DNA from 4 places in the Siminovitchia sediminis genome. Region 3 is predicted to be linked to each of the others. Evidence: riboswitches for the same ligand, from Rfam matches in the RefSeq annotation. Region 3 holds a riboswitch; each other region holds the start of a gene.
What was found. Region 3 has a riboswitch for thiamine pyrophosphate ahead of ACFSCZ_RS05355 (ABC transporter substrate-binding protein). Riboswitches for the same ligand answer to the same signal wherever they lie in the genome.
Positions count from the first base shown of each region.

Region 1: it holds a riboswitch for thiamine pyrophosphate, as region 3 does, so the genes downstream of both, ACFSCZ_RS04455 (thiamine phosphate synthase) here and ACFSCZ_RS05355 (ABC transporter substrate-binding protein) in region 3, are expected to answer to the same signal.
Region 2: it holds a riboswitch for thiamine pyrophosphate, as region 3 does, so the genes downstream of both, ACFSCZ_RS08645 (ABC transporter ATP-binding protein) here and ACFSCZ_RS05355 (ABC transporter substrate-binding protein) in region 3, are expected to answer to the same signal.
Region 4: it holds a riboswitch for thiamine pyrophosphate, as region 3 does, so the genes downstream of both, tenA (thiaminase II) here and ACFSCZ_RS05355 (ABC transporter substrate-binding protein) in region 3, are expected to answer to the same signal.

Region 1 is NZ_JBHUEO010000007.1:37,955-43,917, reverse strand. It holds gene ACFSCZ_RS04465 (thiazole synthase) at 1-486, opposite strand, end outside; gene thiS (sulfur carrier protein ThiS) at 483-683, opposite strand; gene ACFSCZ_RS04455 (thiamine phosphate synthase) at 689-1,306, opposite strand; TPP riboswitch at 1,367-1,475, opposite strand; gene ACFSCZ_RS04450 (4a-hydroxytetrahydrobiopterin dehydratase) at 1,565-1,864, opposite strand; gene ACFSCZ_RS04445 (LLM class flavin-dependent oxidoreductase) at 1,957-2,973, shown strand; gene ACFSCZ_RS04440 (gamma-glutamyltransferase family protein) at 3,511-5,064, opposite strand; gene ACFSCZ_RS04435 (Lrp/AsnC family transcriptional regulator) at 5,509-5,963, shown strand, end outside.
Region 2 is NZ_JBHUEO010000019.1:66,781-72,743, reverse strand. It holds gene ACFSCZ_RS08650 (ABC transporter permease) at 1-718, opposite strand, end outside; gene ACFSCZ_RS08645 (ABC transporter ATP-binding protein) at 715-1,485, opposite strand; TPP riboswitch at 1,621-1,719, opposite strand; gene ACFSCZ_RS08640 (YtoQ family protein) at 1,885-2,328, shown strand; gene ACFSCZ_RS08635 (DUF84 family protein) at 2,521-3,048, opposite strand; gene ACFSCZ_RS08630 (M42 family metallopeptidase) at 3,064-4,128, opposite strand; gene ACFSCZ_RS08625 (PepSY domain-containing protein) at 4,284-4,604, shown strand; gene ACFSCZ_RS08620 (YtnP family quorum-quenching lactonase) at 4,677-5,516, opposite strand; gene ACFSCZ_RS08615 (YtzH-like family protein) at 5,619-5,897, shown strand; gene ACFSCZ_RS08610 (phosphotransferase) at 5,894-5,963, opposite strand, start outside.
Region 3 is NZ_JBHUEO010000009.1:41,546-47,508, forward strand. It holds gene ACFSCZ_RS05345 (TIGR01777 family oxidoreductase) at 186-1,124, shown strand; gene ACFSCZ_RS05350 (helix-turn-helix domain-containing protein) at 1,185-2,423, shown strand; TPP riboswitch at 2,653-2,763, shown strand; gene ACFSCZ_RS05355 (ABC transporter substrate-binding protein) at 2,941-3,936, shown strand; gene ACFSCZ_RS05360 (thiamine-binding protein) at 3,950-4,240, shown strand; gene ACFSCZ_RS05365 (ABC transporter permease) at 4,240-5,001, shown strand; gene ACFSCZ_RS05370 (ABC transporter ATP-binding protein) at 5,002-5,757, shown strand; gene ACFSCZ_RS05375 (TatD family hydrolase) at 5,754-5,963, shown strand, end outside.
Region 4 is NZ_JBHUEO010000017.1:83,600-89,562, forward strand. It holds gene ACFSCZ_RS07760 (MFS transporter) at 1-188, opposite strand, end outside; gene thiE (thiamine phosphate synthase) at 467-1,108, opposite strand; gene thiD (bifunctional hydroxymethylpyrimidine kinase/phosphomethylpyrimidine kinase) at 1,141-1,989, opposite strand; gene tenA (thiaminase II) at 2,109-2,795, opposite strand; TPP riboswitch at 2,902-3,002, opposite strand; gene ACFSCZ_RS07780 (AEC family transporter) at 3,088-3,453, opposite strand; gene ACFSCZ_RS07785 (AEC family transporter) at 3,481-4,023, opposite strand; gene ACFSCZ_RS07790 (YIEGIA family protein) at 4,687-5,562, shown strand; gene ACFSCZ_RS07795 (capping complex subunit for YIEGIA) at 5,575-5,787, shown strand.

The sequences.
Region 1 (5,963 bases), on a different contig from region 3:
TTTTCCTGATCCGATCGGAGAAGCTCCCGGCATGACTGCGTGCACACCCAGTTCTTCAAGCCTTCTCGCCAATACCACATCATCTGAAGTATAGGCAAGAACAGTAAAGCCCTCTTCCAACAACAATTCTGAAGCTCTTAACGTTTCAACAGGATCCGGCAGCAGAGTACGGTCACAGCCGATCACTTCCACTTTTACCATGTCACATAATCCAGAAGCTTTCGCCAGCTTTGCAGTTCTGACAGCTTCCTCTGCCGTACTTGCTCCTGCCGTGTTCGGAAGCAGCGTATACTTTTCTAAATCCAGCATTTCCAAAAAATTTGGCTGAGAGGGTTCAAATACATTCATCCTTCTAACAGCAAACGTTAATATTTCGGCCTCCGAGACTCGTACAGCTTCTTTTTGAATCTCAAACGAAGGATATTTCCCTGTTCCCAATAACAGTCTTGACCGAAAGGTCTTTTCCCCGATTTTTAACATCTTCATCCTCCTCCAACAAAATGGATCATTTCGACTTCATCCCGATCCCTGATTGGGCGGTCATATTCTTCTTTTTGAATAATTTCTTTATTGACCTCAACAATTACAATACGTTTGGATAGTTCCAAATGCTCCAGAAGCTGCGCAATATTGGTTACCCCGGCAGGCAGCTTATAATCGTTTCCATTTAATGTAATAGTCATTCCATTCAATTCCTTTCAACTGAATGTTGTAATCGGCAGGCTTCACTATACTCTTTAGCGGCGGCATATGGTGTGGGACTGTCAAAAATTCCGGACATGATCGCTGCACCTTTTATTTGAACCTCGTGAAGTTCCTTCAAGTGAAACGGTTTGATTCCTCCTATTGCGTATATGTTGGAGGTCACCGTACCGGCAATCCTTTGTAATTCCTGAAAACCGCGGGCAGGAACCCCTTTTTTACAGTCCGTTTCAAAAACATGTCCATATATAAGCCAATCAGCGCCTGCCCCGATGGCTTCTGCAGCCTCCTTGAGCGAGTGAACCGACCTGCCGGCCTGAATATCAGGAAAACATGATTTTACTTGCTGCACTTCTAATCCATGGCCAGGAAGCTGCACTCGCTTAATTCCCGCAGCCACTGCCACATCCACCCTGTCATTCATAATCAACTTGTCTTTTTCGATGCCGGCATGGGTTAAATAACCCATGAGCTTTATGATATCCGCAGCAGTTTTTGACCTTTCCCTTATGATGAAGTAATCAACTATTGGCGCTACTTCACACATGATACCTGCAAGCTGCTTAACCTCCAGCCGGTCATTGGTAACAGCCACTAATTCCACACCATCCCCCCCTTTATAAAAATGAAAAACCACTCTCGCATAGGAAAGTGGTATGATAAGCAATACAACATATCACTTCCCTACGCAGGCGCAAACCTGATCAGGTGATAAGGGTATCAGAGTGCCACTCTTCTCTCAGTCCTTTTGAAGGATTCCCCTAGCGTTTCACATATAAAAATGTTGATTACCATTATATTACCATGAAAACAAAAATTATGGAAGTATACGAAAGTTTCTAACAATAATAGAAAAATTTTATCATTTACTGCTTAACTGCTCATAAAACTGTTCATATATCCCTGCCATTGTAAAGTCCAGATTTGTTAATCCTTTTGCCCTCCATGAAGTAATTCTCACCGTTACCAACTTATAGTCAATCGATATAAAAGGGTGGTGCTGCCTTCTTTCAGACTCCTCAGCAATCTTTTGAACAAAAGATATCCCCGTCAAATAGTCTCTAAACCGATATTTTCGGACAATCCACCTTTCATCTAAGCGTTCCCAATCTTTATACTCAGCCAATTTATTACGAATTTCCTCTTCCGTCAATCTTTCCACTATTTCCCCCTCCTTTATCCAATCAGATCATTGGACGTTTCTTTATAAACATTCTATCATTTCCTTGAAGAGATATTGAAGGAGTGACTGTATTGATTTCTCCAACCGCCAAAAAGTTCCATGGAATCCCATTATCCGTTTTAGATTTAGCTCCAATTACAGAAGGAAGTGAGGCTTCCGATTCATTCAAGAATAGTGCAGAGCTTGCCCAGCACGTTGAAAAATGGGGGTTTAACCGTTACTGGCTGGCAGAACATCACAATATGCCGGGAATCGCCAGCTCGGCTACCTCTGTATTAATCGGACATATAGCAGGTGCCACCGAAACGATGCGCATCGGGTCCGGCGGGATTATGCTGCCAAACCATGCCCCGCTTGTCATAGCGGAACAGTTCGGTACACTTGAGTCGCTGTATCCGGGAAGGATAGACCTTGGTCTTGGTCGTGCACCCGGTACCGACCAGGCTACAGCATTTGCTTTGCGCCGGACATTAAACACGGGACCTGAAGAGTTTCCCCAGCAAGTGGAAGAGCTTCAAAATTATTTTAGCGGCCATCCGGCCGGCCATGTTCGCGCCTACCCCGGAAGAGGGCTGAATATCCCTATCTGGCTGCTGGGCTCCAGTGATTTCAGCGCCAGACTGTCTGCCCTTAAAGGATTGCCATTTTCCTTCGCCAGTCATTTTGCTCCACAATATACACTGGCCGCATTGAAGTTGTACAGAGATAACTTTCAGCCTTCCGAGACACTGGAAAAGCCGCATGCCATGGTAGGTGTTAATATCATTGCTGCCGATACAGAAGAACGGGCTCATTGGCTAGCCACTTCCCAGCAGCAGCAATTCCTCAGTCTTCGGAGAAACATGCCGACAAAATTGCTGCCGCCAATTGATAATATCGATGAGGTCTGGTCACCTTACGAACGGGCAGCAGTCGAACAAACTCTTGATAGCGGCTATACATTTGTCGGTACTGCTGAAATGATTAAAGAGAAGTTGGAAGAGTTAATCGATAATACCAAAGCGGACGAAGTCATTATCAATTCACAAATATTCTATCAGAAAGACCGTTTACGTTCATATGAAATTGTAGGAGAATTGATGGAATAGAGGTCTGTACGCCAAATAAACAGAGTAAGTTCCGGATAACATATTCAGAACTTACTCTGTTTTTAAAATGAACGGATGATTGATCTCCAAGATCTTCAAACAGGGATCGTTTTGTCCGGCTCAGACTGATAGGATATTCTAGTTCCGCTGCCTTGTACGAGTACAAATGAGCGGCAGAACCAGGAAGCCTCTTGCAGTTATATTTTGCTGAAAAAACGCGAGCTTCTTTAAGAATATCGCGTTTCTAAGCCTGCTGAGTACCATCGGGCAGGGATGAATCAATTTATTCGGAAGACAAAATGAATACGTTTGAGCCGTCCCGTCCAGCTTTGCGCAAATAAACAAGTACACTAAGGACTTTCCTATTTTTTATCTCATAGCTGGGGAGTCCATGGTTTAGCTTCAACCCCTCTGCTTCCCCATTGCGCTTCTAGCCAGCCTCCCTTGAGTATCAGCTCATTTGTCTGTCCTGAACAAGGCATTTACGCATGTCTGTCAGGTTTGCCGGTCACTCATCATGCACTTCCATTTTTTTGCTTACCATACTGCTATCGCTCCGTCCGTCCTTGATTCCGTTCCAGCAATCATGACCCCTGTGTCCGGATTTCTCCAAATAATTTGCCCACGGCCAAAATTATTTGTTTCCAAAGCAATTCGTATATCATGTCCACGGCGTGCCAAGCCTTCCGCAAAATGATGGGGAAAACGATTTTCCACTTCAATTGTTTTTTCTCCAATCCACTGCCAGCGCGGCGCGTCAAGGGCAGCCTGAGGATGGAGGCCAAAATCAATAGAATTCATAATGACTTGGACATGTCCCTGGGGCTGCATAAAACCTCCCATTACACCGAAAGGACCTACAGCCTGACCTCCTTTTGTCAAAAATCCGGGGATTATGGTATGGAACGTTTTCTTTCCGCCCTCCAAGGCATTCACATGTTCCGGATTCAATGAAAAGTTGTTCCCGCGATTCTGAAGGGCAATGCCCGTACCAGGCACCACCAGACCTGAACCGAATCCCATATAGTTACTTTGAATAAAAGAAACCATATTTCCTTCTTTGTCTGCAGCAGCCAGATAGACGGTACCTCCTGCATTTGGCTCACCGGGTTCCGGCAGGCAAGCTTCCTCCGTAATCAGCCTGCGCCTCTCCTCAGCATAAGCTTCGCTTAAAATCTCCTCAACCGAATATCTCATATACTCCGGTTCTGTTACATGCTGATACCCGTCAACATAAGCGAGTTTCATTGCTTCAATTTGTTTGTGATATGTATCAAGCGATTCTTTAGCAGTAAATTCAAACCCTTTTAATATATTAAGGGCTTGGAGGGCAACAATGCCTTGGCCATTTGGCGGAATCTCCCACACATCATATCCGCGGTAATGAATACTGATCGGGTCTACCCATTCCGCCTTGTATTCCGCCAGATCCTCCTCAGTCAGGAAGCCTCCTGTTTCTTTTGCGAATGCCGCAATTTTCTCCGCCAGCTCTCCGCGATAAAATGATTCTCCATTCGTTTCGGCTATAGACCGCAAGGTATCCGCGTGATCCTGTGATCTCCAAACATCTCCCGGAGCAGGAGCATGCCCCTCTGGAGTAAATGTATCAAACCACGGTTTAAAGACATCATCCTTAAAAATCTCCTTGTACTCCACAAAGGCTTTCTTCCAAAATCGGCTTAACGTCGGTGACACCGGATAGCCTTCCTCTGCATAAGCAATTGCATCTTTCAAAACCTCTGTCAGCGAAAGCTTACCAAACCGCCTGGAAAGCTCAGCCCATGCTCCGGGCACTCCAGGAACTGTAACCGGAAGCCACCCATGCTTTGGCATTTGGTCATATCCCAATTCTTTTACTTTTTCAATGGACAAACTTTTAGGCGCCCTTCCGCTCCCATTTAACCCATGAAGTTTTCCATTCGTCCATACAAGTGCAAATGCATCTCCGCCAATCCCATTGGATGTCGGTTCACAAACTGTCAGACATGCTGCTGTTGCAATAGCCGCATCTATTGCATTACCGCCTCTTTGTAAAATTTCCAGTCCTGCCTGGGCAGCAAGAGGCTGCGAGGTAGCAACTACTCCATTCATAGCATACGCGGAATTTCTTGTTACCGGATACGGATGTGATAAATGGTTAAATTGTATCAATTGTCTCTCTCCTCCGCCTGTAGATAAGCGCTTTCAACCAAAATATCTGCTTACAATACAGGTATATTATGTCCCTCCTATCGTACCCAATTTTCGGAACATTGTCAATGTTAAAATGGACAAATAGAAAAGTAAGTTATAATATAACTTTCGAAACTAAAATAAAAATATACTATCACTTTCTATTTGTTGGATCTAGCCGATTCTTCCTTTCTATACGATTGGAAAACCCGCAGAAATTAATCACATGAATAAATATCGTAATGTTTTTCGTTAGTTATTATTGATTTTGTATGTTACATAGATTATAGTGGTCCATAACGAAAGCATTTTTTCAATATATTATACTTTTTGAAAAAAATGAACTGAAAAGGGATGGAAATCATGACAGTCGAAAATGGCCGTGAATCTGACCATATGCCAAAGATGAAACTAAATGAAACAGATAAAAGGATTATAGAAATTTTATTGGAGAACGCCCGGATCTCCTATACTGACCTTGCCAAGGAAATCGGTTTGTCCAGAGTGGCAGTACAGTCTCGCATCCAAGCAATGATTGAAGACGGAGTCATTGAACGTTTCACCGCAGTAGTCAACCCTATTAAAGTTGGTATTCAGGTGTCTGCCTTTTTCAACGTGGATGTAGAGCCTAAATATTTAAATGAAATTGCCGAGAAGCTGGCAATTCACCCTGCCGTCACAAGTCTTTATCATATGACAGGACCAAGCACGCTGCATATGCACGGAGTTTTTAAAAACATGAAGGAAATGGAAGAGTTCCTGCTTGAAACTCTTTATTCTACAAAAGGAATTATGCGTGTCGATACGCAAATGCTGTT
Region 2 (5,963 bases), on a different contig from region 3:
CTAACAGTCCAACGAGCCAAAACAATACAACACCAAGTAAAGAAAGAACAACAATCGGTGCAAAAACCCCCGCTCCATCAAACTGTGTCATCATCCTTCGGCTAAAATAACCGAGTCCTGCGTCAGCCCCAAGCCACTCTCCGATAGCTGCTCCAATAACACTCAGGGTTACTGCAACTTTTAGCCCCGAATAAAAGTGCGGCAGAGCTGCCGGAAGCTCAACCTTTAGGAAGACTTGCCGTTTTGATGCCCCCATCACCCGGAGTACTTCTTTCAGATGGGAATCAGCTGACCGCAGTCCGTCAAAGGTGCTCACGGTGATCGGGAAGAATGTAATGAGTACAGTCACAGCCACTTTGCTCCAAACGGAATATCCAAACCACAGGACAAATATAGGAGCCAGGGCAATAATCGGGATGGTTTGAGAAGCTATCAAAATCGGGAAAAAAGCTTTCCTCGCTATTCCGCTTTTATGCATCCAAACGGACAGACTGACGCCAAAAACCAGAGACAGCAGCAATCCGATCACAACGATTGCCAAGGTAGCGGGCAAGTGGGAGATGAACAGGATGGACTTCAGCTCCCATAACCTGTCCAGCACTCCTGAAGGAGATGGGAGGATAAAAGGCTTTCCGTATAAGCGTGCTCCCCATTCCCAGCCAGCCAGAAGAAAGAATAGAAACCCCAGGGACAGTCCGTATTTTCTTAAAACATTCATATGGTCACCTTGTTTCTCAGATCCAACAGGAGTTTTTCTTTTAAGGATGTAAATTGGGGATCTTTTAAATCTGAGATCGTTCGCGGTCTCCCCAAAGGCACCTGAATTTCCTGGAGGTGTTTTACAGGATGCTCACCAAAAAGGAGGATCCGGTCTGAAAGAAACAAGGCTTCTTCCACATCATGAGTAATAAACAGAATGGTTTTCTTTGTTTCGTTCCATTGTTTTAGGAGCCACTCCTGCATCATCGATTTTGTGACTGCATCCAGTGCACTGAACGGTTCATCCAATAACAACAAATCAAAACCGCCCAATAATGCCCGCAAAAACGAGACCCGTTGGCGCATGCCCCCTGAAAGTTCATGGGGGTACCTTTGTTCATATCCTTTTAAACCGAAGCGATCCAGTTTGTCCAATAGTTCTTTATAAACGTTTTTACCCTTCACGCCTTTCAAAGACAACGGCAGCCGTACATTTTCCATCACAGTCATCCAGGGGAGCAGTCCGTCCTTTTGAGCCATATAACCGATATGGCCAAGCCTGTCCTCAACTGCTTCTCCGTTCACTAGAATGCGTCCTTTATCTTGGTTTTCCAGCCCGGAAATTAACCGAAATAAAGTACTTTTTCCGGAGCCGCTGGGACCCACCACACTGACGAATTCACTTTTATGAATAGTGAAACTTAATTGATCCAATATCTTTACACCTTGTCTTCTATTTTCCTTGTAGGAAAAAGTGACACCATCAAATACTAGACACTCTTCCATATTCCATCTCCTTTTTGGCGCGAGAACCCAAGAAGGCAGGTTTTGACAAAGAAAAAGAGCCGCTTCCTAATTTCAAGAAGTGGCTCTGCATGTTAAACATACATATTCCATATGTACGCATACATTCTGCGTACATGGCAAAAAAAACCACTTCCCTGCGCTGGCATTACCCAGATCAGGTTCAAGGGTTAAGGATTTCTCCTCTCTCAGCGATTCGCACCCCTAGTGTTCTCGTCCTATGTAATTATGATTCTATTCCCTTTGTACCCTAAAAACGAAAAAAAAGCAAATATTTTTATTTGATTGACTCGTTAGACACCTTTTATCGTGAAGGGAAGGGGATTCTTCTGACTTTTCATGATATGATAGAGGATGAGAAAAGATGTGAGGAGGGGTTTGATGAGATTAACAGTCTATCTGGCCGGAGAAATACACAGCAGCTGGCGGGAAGAAATTAAAGAAAAGGCCCAAACACTGCAGCTTCCAGTCGATTTTGTCGGGCCAATGGAAAATCATGACCGTTCGGATGCCATCGGCGAGGAAATTCTCGGCGAACAGCCCGATGCAATCTTCAGGGATGCGGCCGCCTCAAGCTTCAATAACTTGCGCACACAGGTACTTTTACAAAAAGCCGATTTAGTGATTGCTTTGTTCGGAGAAAAATATAAGCAATGGAATACGGCTATGGATGCCAGCACCGCTTTGGCTCTGGGCAAACCGCTCATTTTGATTCGGCCGAAGGAACTGCACCACCCATTAAAAGAACTTTCAAGAAAGGCCAATGCCACAGTAGAAACAGTCAATCAGGCCATGAAGGCATTATCCTACATCTTTGAGTCCTAACGTGAAAAGTGCAAATACCTGTCCGGCAGCGTTCACATTCAACAACAATATGGTCGACTGCGCTACGGGGCGACAGGCCATGCCCCGTCCTGTCTCCCAGCCTGCAGGGCCGTGGACTGCATGTACAGTCAAACAGAGCTGGACAAAGCAATTTTATTCAAATTTTCATTCATTTGACCTGAGGGGGCATTCCTATAAGGAACAGCCCTTTCTCCTCATATACTGGCCAATCAGAAGTTTGGCAATATGGCTAAACATTGCTGCACGGTCGACCAGTCCGTTGGTCAACACACCAACTGCGCCTTCAGTATGACGGATTTCCCTGGCATTCATGTAGTCATCCATGACAGGTCCAAGTTCTTCACCAGCCTTGAGACGATGGGCAATTTCATCCGGAAGCCTGATTCTTGCGCCTCCGGCAAATAGGGTTTCCCGGCCTCTTTCAGCAATTGCCCCCCAATTGCACAAGTATAGACCAAAAGGAGTTTCCGTCACACCTCCTTCAAGGCCGATTGCCAATCCCGCTTCATGTACTTGTGTTAAACAATGTTCGGCCCGGTTGGCCGCACCTTTCATGGTTTCTTCGTCAGAAAAAGGCTGTTCGCTGACCCCCGAGGGAGAATCTACCGAAAGCAGGGACGCTTCAATCTTTACATCTAAAAATGTCTGTTCTACAGCTTTTATTTTAGCCTTATTTTTAGAACCAATGGCCACTATCATGATTTAACCCCTCTATCATTGATTTCTGATTGTATCTACTGTTGTCTGGTCTGTAGTTTTTACTAGCCGGATTAAGAGTTCCTTGGCAGCAGCATAATCATCTACATGAATAATGGATGCTTGTGTATGGATATAACGGGAACAAATACCAATGACTGCACTCGGGACTCCCTCGTTGGATGTATGTACACGCCCTGCATCCGTTCCTCCCATGGATAGAAAATATTGGTAAGGTATATCATTGGATTCGGCTGTATCCAGTACAAATTCCCTCATCCCTGGCAGCGTAACCATGGAGCGGTCAAAAATTCTCAGCAGAACTCCTTTTCCAAGCTGGCCAAACTCTTTTTTGTCACCGGACATATCATTTGCCGGACTGGCATCCAATGCATAAAAGATGTCAGGCTGAATCATATTGGAGGCAGAAGCTGCCCCTCTTAAGCCTACTTCCTCCTGTACAGTTGCCCCCGAATATAGAGTGTTCGGAAGTTCCTCATTTTTCAGCTCTTTCAGCAGTTCGACAGCCAGGCCGCATCCATAGCGGTTGTCCCATGCTTTAGCCATTATTTTTTTGGGGTTGGCGAGAGGGGTAAACGGGCAAACCGGTACAACTTGCTGACCAGGCTTGATTCCTAGTTTTATTGCATCTTCCCGATCATCTGCGCCAATATCGATCAACATATTTTTGACTTCCATCGGCTTCTTTCTTTGTCCTTCACTGAGCAGATGGGGGGGGATAGAGCCAATGACTCCCGTTACAGGACCATTGTCGGTAATAATCTGCACCCTCTGGGCCAGCAGGACCTGACTCCACCAACCCCCAAGGGTTTGAAATCTCAGCATACCGTCTTCAGTTATTTGAGTAACGATGAAACCAACTTCATCCATGTGCCCTGCTGCCATGACTTTCGGTCCCGTCCCATACTTTACCCCGAAAATACTCCCCAAACGGTCCTGAATGATTTCATCTGAATATTTTTCAAGTTCGGTCCTCATAAAGCGCCGCACTTGATGCTCAAATCCAGGTGCCCCTGGCAATTCCGTCAGTGTCCGGAACAAATCTATTGTTTCTCTTTCCATTCGTCCTGCTCCTTTATCTGTATATTTCTTTCATTTTATTCAACTTTTATAAGATTTACCAGCGATGTTCTTTACCATTTGGAAGTATTTATTATTCCAACCTTATTTGAAATTACGGTATACTAGAGATGATGATTGATTTTGGAGGTGCTCATATGAATTGGAAAAACTTTCTACTCGGGGCAGGTGCGGGTGTTATTGCCGGCTACTATGCGAGTGAAGCTTTAAAGAAAAACTCTTTGGCATCAGGCGAAAAAGTACTTCAAACCGTAAAAGAAGCATTTAAAGATTCCGGCAGCATTGAAGGCTCCTGGATTAAATTCAGACCTGAAGAGTACGAAAAATATGCTTTAAAAACAGAAGTTTACAGAGGCGGCATTACTACCAAAGAAGATGGCGAAACAAAGCAATATGAATTTTTGGCAGACGCCCACACTGGTACAGTCATCGATGTGTACCCAGTAAATTATGCGTAAATAAAAAAATATTAAACTATCAACAAAAAACAGGTGGCTTTTTTCATGGCTTCACCTGTTTTTTGCTTTGCGCTATTTCCTTTTCACCTCTTGGAGAACCTTCCCATTCTGATCCCATTTGACGGCCCTGAAGCAGGCATCATGATAAAAGACAAACCAGCTTTCCGCTTCCATTTCGGCAGGGATCCATTTCAGCTTAGCGCGTATCGAATCCATCGGGTAATCATCATAGGCAGTTACCCATAGAGCGTTCTGATGCGCATGAGTAGGCATGATATCCCCCATATGAACTGCTCTCTGTCCGTTATTTTCGATTGTAATCATACTATGCCCTGCACTGTGGCCTCCCGTATGGATCATTGTGATGCCTTCTGCAACAGTAAATATACCTGTAAACGTTTTCACTTGTTCGGCAACGGGTTCCCAATTTTCTTTCCAATATGTATTCCTCGACCGAATATTCGGGTTACGCATTTCATCCCATTCAATTTGTGATGTATAAATGACTGCATTGGGAAAAACGGTGGCAAACCTATCTCCTTTACGCTTGGTTAAACCGCTTGCGTGATCAAAATGCAGATGAGTCATACATATGATATCAATATCTGCGGGTGATAATCCCAACTCTGCAAGTGACATTTCTATTTGGGACTCTTCGGTCACTCCAAAATTGCGAATTTGTTTTTCGGACATTTTACCTTTTCCTACGCCCGACTCTATTAAAATGTTTTTGCCGTTGATTTGAAGATGAATAGGATCTGACCGCAATTCTATGCGATTTCTTTCATCTGCCGGGTATCGTTTGGACCAAAGCGGTTTGGGCACCACACCAAACATGGCACCGCCATCCAGGCGGGTATTCCCCCCGTTCAGCCAAGTCAGTGCAGCCTCTCCGATTTGAATGGTATCCAACCTGTTCACCTCTCTTCTCCTTCAATGATCTTCACATGACAAGGATAGAAAAAATAAATCCCCATACAATAATTATACTACATGGCAAAAAGGAGGATGATTATGCCGCTTTCTTACCACGATCAAATTGGACTGTTAAAGGATATTATGGTCAATCATTTGGAAGACCTGCAAGGATCTGTTTCGGAGTGCACTCAAATCGGCAGGCTGGTCAAATCCCTGTTGGCCAATCAGGAGGTTCATCCTGAATTGACCCCTGTGCTGGAAGAAATATATTTCTATTGCCAAACCGGCTCCCGAACGAAAGATTTAACGGGTCATATAGACAGTCATCAGGAACATCTGTCGCATTGGATCGGAAATATCGATCAATACACTTAAGCGATCGTTTCCAGGTAGCCTACCCAGAAGTCCATTTCCTGATAACGTTGGCGGTTTTTATGCATG
Region 3 (5,963 bases):
TTAGGGGCCGGCTTTTTTCGTTTCGACAGGTGCCTGTCACGCCCCGAAATTCATCGAATATTGTCGAAAGTGTCATGCAGGATAGTTAAATTTTGGAATTTTCATGAATTAGTAGTATGTTATAGGTAGAGGGAATGTATCTGCGCTATGTCTGCATGGATATGGCCAGCAAAGGGGGAGTGCCGATGCACGTTGTTATTGCCGGCGGAAGCGGGTTCGTCGGACAGGCCTTGCAGGAAACGCTGCTGTCTCATCGTGAGAATCATGTGACGGTCTTATCACGGAATCCGGAAAAAATTGAACAGTCGGATCGGCTGAAAGCTGTAGAGTGGCTGAATGAAGGGAGCAGGCCCGAAGAAAAATTAAACGATGTAGATGCTGTGGTCAATCTGGCTGGAGAGTCCATAAACGGACTCAGATGGACAACTCAAAAAAAGAAGCGGATTGTCCGAAGCCGCCTGAAAGCAACAGATCAGATTCTGGAACTGCTCGGAAAGCTGGAGCCTAAACCAAAAGTGTTGGTGAATGCTTCTGCTGTTGGTTATTATGGCATGTCCGAAACCGGCTGTTATACGGAGAAACACCAAAGTACAGCAGATGATTTTCTGGCAAAAACGGTTCAAAAGTGGGAGGAACGGGCTGCTGAGGCCAACCGGCTGGGTGTTCGTACCGTTTTTGCCCGTTTTGGACTTGTCCTGGGTACAAAGGGAGCCCTGCCGTTAATGGCTCTTCCGTACCGGTTCAGAATAGGCGGCACGCTGGGATCGGGCAGACAATGGGTATCCTGGATTCACGTCAAGGATGCTGCAAGGATAATTCAGTTCGCCATCCATACGCCGGAAGTTGAAGGCCCTTTCAATGTAACCGCTCCACATCCTGTGACGATGAAAACATTTGGAGAGATACTCGGTGCTTCTCTAAGAAAGCCTCATTGGCTTCCGGTCCCGGAAGGAATCATAAAGCTGGCTCTTGGTGAAATGAGCAGCATGCTCGTTCAAGGACAGCAGGTAATCCCTGAAAAAGCAATCCAACTTCAGTATGATTTTCAATTTCCGAAGTTGAACGAGGCCCTTTCAGATACTTTACAAAATGATGAAAAATACAGGTTTTTTAAGAAAAAATAGATTTATCTACCAAAATATGCTACTATTTATCTATAAGTAGCATGACTAGAGGATGAAACAATGGATTTGGAGAAAATAAATATCGGAGCTTTGATTAAGTATCACCGCCAACTGCGAAATATGACCCAGTCCGAACTATGTCAGGGCATCTGCTCAGTCACTCATTTGAGCAAATTTGAGAATTACAACAAAGAGGTAAATCAGGAAACGATTATGCTCTTGCTTGAGCGTTTGGGTATTTCGTTGGATTCGATTCAAAGAGCATCAAAATCAATTGCAGCCGATCTCTCTCATTTGCTGGATGCTGTTCTGTCCTACGACAAAAAACGGGCAACGGAATGTTATCACCGTGTGGAAGAGCAGCGGGAATATATCACCTTCTCCAATTACATAGCACGCTACCATTTATATTTATACAGATACTTTCTTCTTGTTAACGATATTGAGAGCGCTGAGAAGGAGCAGGAGATCATCAGGCAGATTGCCAACTCACTTGCTGCCCAGGAAAGAGAGCTCAGCGAATATTTAAATGCGATTTTCTTCATGTTCAAAGGGGAATATAAAACTTCCTTGGATATCCTGTTAAAGGTGGAAGCCAATGATTTGCTCCCATCCTCGTGGAAAGCGGAACTGTATTATTTTATCGCATTCAACTTTGGCAATCTGAAAGACAACAGCAGTTGTGTGGCCTATGGGCTTAAGGCTTTGGAGGAATATTCCAGGACATTCAATTATTTGAGAATTTTGCATACTCAATTTTTACTGGGAATCGCCTACACTGACTTGGGATTGTATGATAATGCCGAAGAACAGTATAGTTATATATTTAAAAATATGAATTTAATTAATGCGGATGAACTAATATCTGCCATGTATAACAACTATGCCTTGCTGCTGGAGAAAACAGGGAAAATTGAAGATGCATTCAAATATTATCTTCTGTCCATGGAACATGCCAAAACCGATTATGAATATTTGCTCAGCCTGTGCAGTTATACTGAATTGCTGATCACACAGGGGAAAAAGGAAGAAGCGCTTCGAAATATCACGAAAATCTTGCGCGAAACGAAGGCGAGTACCATGAAGAAGCAGCAGCTTATTTTCAGGTACTATCAGTATTCATTAAAAGGCCAGAAAGAAAAGGCGATGAATTATTTAGAGGAAGAAGTCCTCCCCTATTTGGATAAATTCTTTTATATTGAGGATTATAATAAGTTTGCTTTATCTCTGGCTTCATATTATGCAGCAATAGATACAGATAAAGCACTCTATTATTATAAAAAAATAGCAGAAAGGTGATGAGAAAATGAGAAAGCTTATGCTGACAGCAGGCGTTGCCTGGGCGATTTACGTTGCTCCGATTATCGGAGGTGGTGTTGGACCACAGTCACCGCCAATTTTCCCGCCAATCTAAAAAACGGTTGGAACACTGCTCCTTTTTAGGAGCGTTTTTTATTTGCGTCAAAACGGGAACAGGCGCTTCTGCTTTGGTTCCACCGGATTGTAATGTATAATGATATTTGAATAAATCATGCAGTAGGGGAACCGGTGGGGCCGGTTGAGATAGCATTCGGGAAAATGCTGACCCTTTGAACCTGATCTGGCTTATACCAGCGAAGGGAACGCCTATTTTACACAAGCGATGGCGCCTGGGTTCAACTTCCCGGGCGCCTTTTTCGCCTCATACATCTCTGACTCCAGGCAGGGTGCAAGGGATTTGAAGGGGCTGACAGGAGGTCTTCCATTTTCCGGTTAGTGCTGCCCTGACTGCATACCTTGCGCTATTCTTGTTCAGCTTAGAAGGGGGAGTTTATACATGAAAAAATGGATCGTTGGTTTGATCATGATGGGAGTGCTTGCCGGGTGCAGCGGGCAGGAAGAAGCTCCAAGTGATTCGGAAGACAAGGAACAAAGTCTGGAAAAAGTGTCCGTTGTGCTGGATTGGACGCCCAATACAAACCATACCGGTTTATATGCAGCACAGAACCAAGGGTTTTTTGAAGAAGAAGGATTGGATGTAGAGATTATCCTGCCTGGGGAATCCGGTACTGATCAGCTCGTGGCTTCAGGCAAGTCTGAATTTGGCGTCAGCTATCAGGAGGCCATCACGGAAGCACGTGTTCAGGATGTACCGATCGTGTCGATCGGAGCGGTCATCCAGCACAATACTTCCGGATTTGCGTCACCTGCAGAAAAAAATATTGAGTCACCAAAGGACTTTGAGGGTAAAACTTATGGCGGCTGGGGGGCGCCTCTTGAAAAAGCAGTGATTGCTTCTTTGATGGATACTGAAGGAGCCGATGTTGAAAAAGTGGATATTGTCAACATGGGGGATACCGACTTTTTTACAGCTGTCCAAAGGGATATTGATTTTGCCTGGATTTATTATGCATGGACCGGAGTGGAAGCCGAACTCCGGGGTGAGGACCTCAACATGATTTACCTGACAGATTATTCGGACAAGCTGGATTACTATACTCCGGTGATTTCAACGAGTGAAAAAATGATAGAAGAAAATCCCGAGACGGTCAGGGCTTTTATGGCTGCAGTGACAAAAGGCTATGAATTTGCCATCGAAGAACCGGAGAAAGCAGCGGATATTTTAATTGAAGCTGTACCAGATTTAGATCCGGAACTCGTAAAAGAAAGCCAAAAATGGCTGGCTCCACGTTATCAGGATGATGCAGCCCGCTGGGGAGAGCAAAAAGCCGAAGTATGGCAAAATTATATGGATTGGATGCTCGATAAAGATCTGCTTGAAAAAGAAATTGACGTCAAACAAGCTTTTACCAATGAATTTTTACCCGAATAGGAGGCAAGCCGGCATGGCTGATACACTTGTAAGCATTCAGATAATCCCAAAGTCGAAGAATGGGGAAGATGTCATCCCGTATGTGGATGAAGCAATCAAAGTGATTCAAGAGTCGGGCGTCAGGCACGAAGTGCATCCGCTGGAGACGACAATGGAAGGGGACTTTTCTGTCCTGATGGGAGTCATTCAGAAAATGAATGAAAGAATGATTGAGCTGGGGAGTTCCAATGTCATTTCCCAAGTAAAAATACTGTACCAGCCGGATGGAATAACGATGGACCAGTTAACGGAGAAATATCGATAATGGACAGGATCGCAAAAAAAGGATGGAGGCCGGCAGCGGTCCTCCTCCTTTTATTATGTATATGGGAAGTGGCGGTGAACATTCTCGATATTCCAGGCTGGCTTCTTCCGGCACCGACCGTTATAGCATCGGAAGCCTCACAGGGATTTCAGGAACTGCTTCCGCACCTCCAGTCCACGGCAATGCTGGCTGTGGGCGGATTTATCATCGGCTGTTCCGTCGGGATATTGACTGCCGTCATCCTGCACCTTCTGCCGGGTGTGCAGGAATCAGTGTATCCGCTCCTGATCCTGTCGCAAAATGTACCGACGATCGTGTTGGCTCCGCTGCTCGTTATCTGGTTTGGCTTTGGACTGCTTCCCAAACTGATCGTGATCACTCTCGTCTGTTTCTTTCCTGTCACCGTTGCTGCCATGGACGGATTCCGGAACGTGCCGCCTGACATGAGACATTACATGCTAATGGCCGGTGCTTCCAAAATTCAGATGTTTACAAAGCTGGAATGGCCGTACGCCTTATCTTCCGTTTTTTCGGGATTGAAAATATCTGCTACATACAGCGTGATGGGAGCTGTAATTTCCGAGTGGCTTGGTGCAAAAAACGGGGTTGGCGTATATATGACGCTGGCTTCCTCCTCTTTTCGGACAGAGCGGGTGTTTGTAGCTATTTTTATAATTATGATCTTAAGCCTCCTGTTTTTTGCGATGATTTCTGCAGCCGAAGCTGCACTTGTCAAATGGAGAAGAAGGAAGGTCGAATAGATGAGTCATTTGAAAATCAGGCATCTGACCAAAAGCTTTGCGGGAAAAGAAGTGCTCAAAGATATTCAACTGCATGTGGCAGAAGGGGAATTTGTTACAATTCTGGGACCTTCCGGAAGCGGGAAAAGTACGCTGTTCCATTTGATCGGCGGATTGCTTGCACCTGACGGTGGGGGTATTTTTTTGGATGGGAAAGAAATTACGGGAGAGCGCGGACACATCAGCTACATGCCTCAGCAGCATTCTCTCTTCCCGTGGAGAAGCATTTTACAAAACGTCCTGCTGGGTCAGGAGATTACCGGGCAAAAAGATGAACAGCGTGCGATGGCAATGATTGATAAAGCGGGCCTATCCGGCTATGAACATGAGCTGCCGGATGCCTTGTCGGGCGGGATGAAACAGCGGGCTGCTTTTATCCGCGCGTTGTTAAGTCCGCAGCCGCTGATATTGCTGGATGAGCCTTTTTCCGCCCTGGATGATTTTACCCGTCAGGATATGCAGCAGTGGCTGCAATCTATCTGGATGGAATACAAAAAGACGATTTTATTTATCACCCATAATATTGAAGAAGCGCTTTTTCTATCAGACCGGATCATTATTTTATCAACGAAGCCCGCATCCGTTAGGAAGGAGTTCACTCTTCCTTTTGATTGGCCCCGGCCAAAAGAGCTCGTTTTTTCAAAAGAATTTTTTGAGTGGAAACAGGAAATCGGCAGCTGGATTGTCAGGGAAAAAAGCAGAGGGGGAGCAGAGTGAAGCCAATCATTGATGCCCATATCCATTTGGATTTGTATGAGGCTGCGGAGATAGAGGAGATCATGGCCGGTTTGGAGAATGCACAATGTACAGATGTCATATCGGTCTCTTATCATTTGGATTCGTGCAGGATTAATTTACAGCTGGCAGAGACATACCATCAAGTCCGGCCGGCATTCGGATTTCATCCGGAGCAGGAACTCCCG
Region 4 (5,963 bases), on a different contig from region 3:
GCTCCGATTGAAAATACCATTGTGATCAGGCCTACTTCGAATCCTGAGGCGCCCATGGCTTTTACATATGGGGGCAATGTTGGAATAAGCATCTGGAAGCTCATGAAAACAAAAAAATTAGCGAGAACAAGCAATGTAAATGATTTTGTCCATAATTTGCTTTTTGGAACATGGGTTTCTTTTCTCATTTGTTTCACCCCAAGAAATACATTACGATACTGACTCTTCTAACATATAAGGAAGTCTGCCATTTTACAAGCATAATATTTCGGTTTTCGAAACTATTCACAAAAAAGAGACCGGCTCAAGATGAGCCAGCCCTTTTTATTGTGAAAGGAAGAAAAAAACTATTCTCGTATATTTGTATTAAAATAGTAGACGTACCGGCCCGAAGGACAAGATGTTCTTGTGCAACGCACTATAAGAGGAGCCCCCTATTAAAGGTTTCCGCCATCCACAGTGCTTCTCATTGCTGGACATTTACAGCCCCAAATGCATTTTTTAACAGCTGCTGCGCAGCCCATTTGGGATTTTCAGCTCTTGTTATGGCCGATATGACCGCTATGCCGTCAAGATCGTATTCCTGTAATTGGCCGGAATTCTCTATATGAATACCTCCGATGGCCACTACCGGTATGGATACGGCATCGATTATACGGGCCAGCATTCCTTCTGGAAGCCGATCCGCATCAGCTTTGGATGATGTTGGAAAAACGGAGCCGACTCCAATATAATCCGCCCCTTTTTCTTCTGCCAAAACAGCTTCTTCTTCGTTATGGGCAGAAATGCCGATCATCATCGAATCAGGTACGATTTGTTTGACGACATCTAATGGGAGGTCACTTTGCCCCAAATGAATACCGTTTGCCCCTACAGCCAGAGCAATGTCTGCACGGTCATTGATGACCAGCGGTATGGAGAGCTCATCAAGAAATTTTTTTAAAGATAACGCCTTCTCGTAAAAAGATTTACTGTCAAGATTCTTTTCCCTTAATTGGACGATCCCAGCGCCTCCTGCTGCGGCATCTTTAATGATAGTCATGAGCTGCTGCAGGGGCATATCTTCCTCAGTTACTAAATATAATTGATGTTTGTTGTTATACTTCATACTTTTAAATCCTTTCAAATCGATACATTGTGTTAAGGAGAAGCAGATAAGCTGTTGTTCAGTGAATGATGTTTCATCCTTTCATCTTCATTCTTCACATCATAAAAAGGGTGAAAATGGTGTGCCGGTCCATGGCCATGTCCAATGTCAAGACTTTTCTCTATAGCCCGGGTAATATAATCTTTTGCGATTTGAATGGCTTCCGGCATACTTGCCCCTTTCGCCAACTGGGCTGTGATGGCAGATGAAAGCGTACATCCAGTTCCGTGCACATTTTTTGTTTCGATCCTTCTTCCCTGAAAAACTTTAAATTCATTTCCGTCATAAAATACATCCGTGGGATCCCCTTTTAAGTGTCCTCCCTTAATCAGGACAGCTTCCGGCCCTTTTGAAAGAATCTTCCTGCAAGCTTCATACATATCCGATTCCGATTGTATACGGTTCCCCGTTAATACTTCTGCTTCCGGAATATTTGGTGTGACAAGTGAAGCCATTGGAAGCAGAAGGTTTGATAGTGTCGCCACAGCCTCCTTTTCGAGTAAGTGGTGGCCACCTTTCGACACCATGACAGGATCAATGACAAGATATTTGGGTTGATAAACTTTCAGCGTATCTGAAACTGTCTGAATAATATCGGAATTCCCTAACATTCCTATTTTAACAGCATCTACATCAATATCTTCAAACACGGCCGCGATTTGATCCCGGATGACAGACAAATCGATGTTTTGGACAGATCTGACCTCTACTGTATTCTGGGCTGTTACAGCAGTAATAGCAGACATTCCAAAGACACCACATGCAGAAAAAGTCTTAAGATCGGCCTGTATGCCGGCCCCTCCTCCAGAATCAGAGCCTGCAATGGTAAGTGCTGTTTTCATAAATGATCCTCCAGTCTGATGATTTATATATTGCAGTAAAACATAAAGTGAAGTCAAAATATTTAAAAAATAGAGTGAAGAGTTAGTTCTTAAAGAGTCTATCCCCTGCAAAAACCCTTTTACAGTTCCCAATTTTCCAGGCGATAATTCATATCCCAGAATAGGTATTCGTATTTGGATGTAATGATAAAATGCTTTTCAAGCTCTGCCAGTTCACGTTCCGGTTTACCCTCTGTCAGATCATTCAGCAGCTGAATCAACCACTCACCTAATGCACCAAATTGTTCGGAGGCATAGGTCTCAATCCACTTTTTATAAGGGTTCAATGATAATCCTTCACGATATCGCTCTTTTAAACGTCTGCCTGTTTCCGAATAATGCCATGCACAAGGAAGCAGTGCAGAAATTAATTCAGCCAAAGTGCCGTTGTGTGCCACGTTCAGCATGTATCTCGTATAAGCGAGATTTACCGGAGCCGGCTCTGTATCTTCTAACTCTTGGCGCGATATCCCAAATTCTTCAGCATATTGCCGATGAAGCTCCATTTCAAAATGTAAGTGTTCGTGCAGCAAATGGGCAAAACGGTTCATCGTTTCCACATCTTTGGCTTTTTGGACACCAATGGCAAATAATTTCACATAGTCAATTAAGTAAACATAATCCTGTTTCATATAGTAGATAAATTTTTGTTCATCCAGCGTCCCTTGTCCGATTTCTTGTACAAAAGGGTGTCTATAACTCTTCTCCCAAATCTCCTTGGCATTTTCATAAAGCCTGTCCGTAAACAACTTCTTTTCTACTTGCATCCATGAACAGCTCCTTTTAGTTATTGCCTCCCTTTTCGCCTATGTTTTAAGAAACACAAAAAAACCGCTCCCAACAGGAAGCGGCTGCGATATCGAAAAAACCAAAGATATACTCAGCCTGCTTCCCTACGCTGGCATAAACCAGATCAGGTTCAAAGGGTATCCATCAAAGATTTCTCTCAGCTTAACGCTCCCCTAGCAGACAAGATTATATATTTTTCATAAACTTACATAAACGAAAAGGAAGTTTCATCTATACGTCCACTATAGCATGAATCTTTAAAAAAGCAAGTCAGTTTATAAACAGACTCATCACATATACCATGAAAGGAATCGTGATTAATCCCAAGATGGTAGAAAAAACGGTTGTTAATGCCCCCATCTGTTCATCTGCAGAATACTTGGCAAACAAGATGGAAGCCAAAGTAATGGTCGGCATCATCGACTGGATGAGAACTGCTTGAATTAAAACTGTATCAATAGTAAAGAAATGAATCATAAAGATGGTGGCCATAGGTAACAAAATCAGTTTTACACCGATCGGCACCCACATATGCGGTACGGTTTGCCTTATATGTCCACGCTGCAGACCCATAATCATCATTCCAATATAAAACATGGCAAGCGGAGCAGCCAAAGCAGCCAGTCGGTCTGCCAAGCCGACTATGATTTGGGGAGGCTGTATTTAGAAATAAGCAACGAGCAGACCGGCCAGAATCGCTGCTGTCGGAATATTAACCATGGATTTTAAAGTGTGTAAAGCAAACTTTCGATTTTTTTGCAGTAAAATCACTCCGACGGTCCAAATCGTTACGTCCACACCTGCATCAAATATCGCTGCATACAAAGCTCCCTCAGGTCCCAACAATGCCGCACAAAGAGGAATCCCAATAAAACCGGTATTGCCCAGTCCAGAAAGAATAGCGATTTCTCTCCTGCGATTGGATTTTTGAAAAACTGCTGCGAAAACCCAGCCCAGTCCAATTCCGACAATATTGATCAAAATGGACAGCACAAAGACCAGAATGATCTTTTTAAACATTTCTCCATCCATATCCACTTGAAAGATACTGGATAAAATAATGCATGGCATAGCGATATTGACAATAATGGAAATAAAAAGATTTCTAGTTTCATGGTTTAAAGGCGAGGTCCTTGCCAATACGGCTCCAATAATGATCATCACTGTAATAATTAAAATAGATTGAACAACGATGGAAAGTTCCATTTTTCTCGCCCCCTGCTGGTGAAAAATAATTTAAACAGAAAAAAACGAAGAAAAGCACTGCACGCAGTAATAATGAGAGGAAATACTCTTCCCAATTTGCGGTACAATCACCTTTCTTCAAGATGTAAAAAAAATAGAAGTACATTTGATTCAAAGATAATTAAGATTAGTCCAGCTCAGACGGACAGGATATCTTTGTGCCGCCGATGCTGCAGGACATGACAGCTTGAGGCTGCCAGGTGCAATTTGACCGAGGTCGCAATCCTCATGTGTCGCGGCAGAAAAGCTGTTCCATCCACAATCATCGTAAAAGGCGGACGCCTTCCGCTTTCTCAACCGTTTAATTATACATAAAGTTTTTGCCAATACAACTGGTAAAAATGAAGAGTTTTATACAAGCTGTGGCAATTTTTTTGATTATGCCAGCTCTCTGATGAGAGAACGTTTTCAGTACCTTGTTTTTCATGACACAGGCATTTATTCAAAACTATTTTCATTTATGATCTTCAACCATTCTGCAGCCGCTTTGCACCCCATTCCATAATAGGGTGCCGGTGCTGATAATAAAGATTGGAGGGAAAGCAATCTCGAGAAAAGTGCATAATATTATTCAATGAATTCGGTTAATCTATTTGAGAACGGTCATTTTCAAAGGAGTTAACTATGGATTCTAATTTATTGGCAGTACTTATCGGAATATTTTTTGGCTCTATTTCCCGTATATTATTGCTTCGCACTGATTTCAGGCAGTATCCCACTTATCCGCAGGGACGAATTATTCACCTTTCTTTGGGATTCATCGCTGCCTTTATTGGGGCAGTGGCTGTTCCGGCTGTCCTGGAATCAAACTGGACCGCTGTTACCTTTTTGGGTCTGGCTGCAACTCAATTTAGGGAAGTCAGGAAAATGGAGAGGGAAACATTGACCAACATTGACTCGAGTGAATTAGTTAAACGCGGTACTCCATTTATAGAAGGAATGGCCCAAGCATTTGAAAGCAGAAACTACCTTGTTATGTTTACAGGATTATTGACCACTCTATTTTCTGTCTATTCACCCTGGGCAGGCGCTTTAGCTGGAATCATCATGCTTTTTGTCGTAAAACGGAATATGACCGGAAATAACCTGGCTGTTATTGCTGAGGTGACTGAGGCAGAAATACGATTTGAAGGCCCTCATCTATATGTTGGAGATATTCATATAAAGAATGTCGGATTGGAAGCGAGCAGAAAACTGATTTTACAAAGGGGGGTAGGTGCTATAATTACACCAAAAAATGAGAACAGCATTGTGACAATATCTAATCTTGGCCAAAGGCAGGCCATGCTCCACCAGGTAGCCAATGTCCTGGGGGTTTACTTGGATACAGGTGAACCTGATATTGTTCCCATATCCAAAAGAGACATGGATAATGGAAGAGTCGGTCTGTTTTTAATGCCCCAAGAAAAGGAATTCAGCCAAATTAAAAAAGTTCTCGATCAGGTTCCAGTGCTGGACAGCGCCATAAGATTGCCGGATGAAGCAAATAAAGGAAAGTAAGAGGAAATGTTTATGGCTGAAAGGGAGAATCAGAAAGTGGCAGAAAACCCGGATATTAAAGCAATCATTACTACTGATGAAAAACTTGTCATTCACAGCGGGGTCCCCGTTTTTTTATCAAAAAACCATGAGGAGCTTCAGAGTCTAAGCAAGAGCCTGGAAAGAATTTTGGATGCTTCCTCCCACGAAATAAATCGGGAAACCATGATTATCGTTGCCAGGTAAAATTGTAAACCGTCAGCAGCGGGTAAAGCACCTCTTTGAAAAATGTATGTCCCAATGAAGCGGCGGTTACGATCAGTTATTTATTGCTCCCCGTATTAAAAAACGCAAAACAGCGCTTGCACGATTCATCCTTCCTGATTTGTTGTTTATGAATCAGGAAGGATTGTTTTGAGATT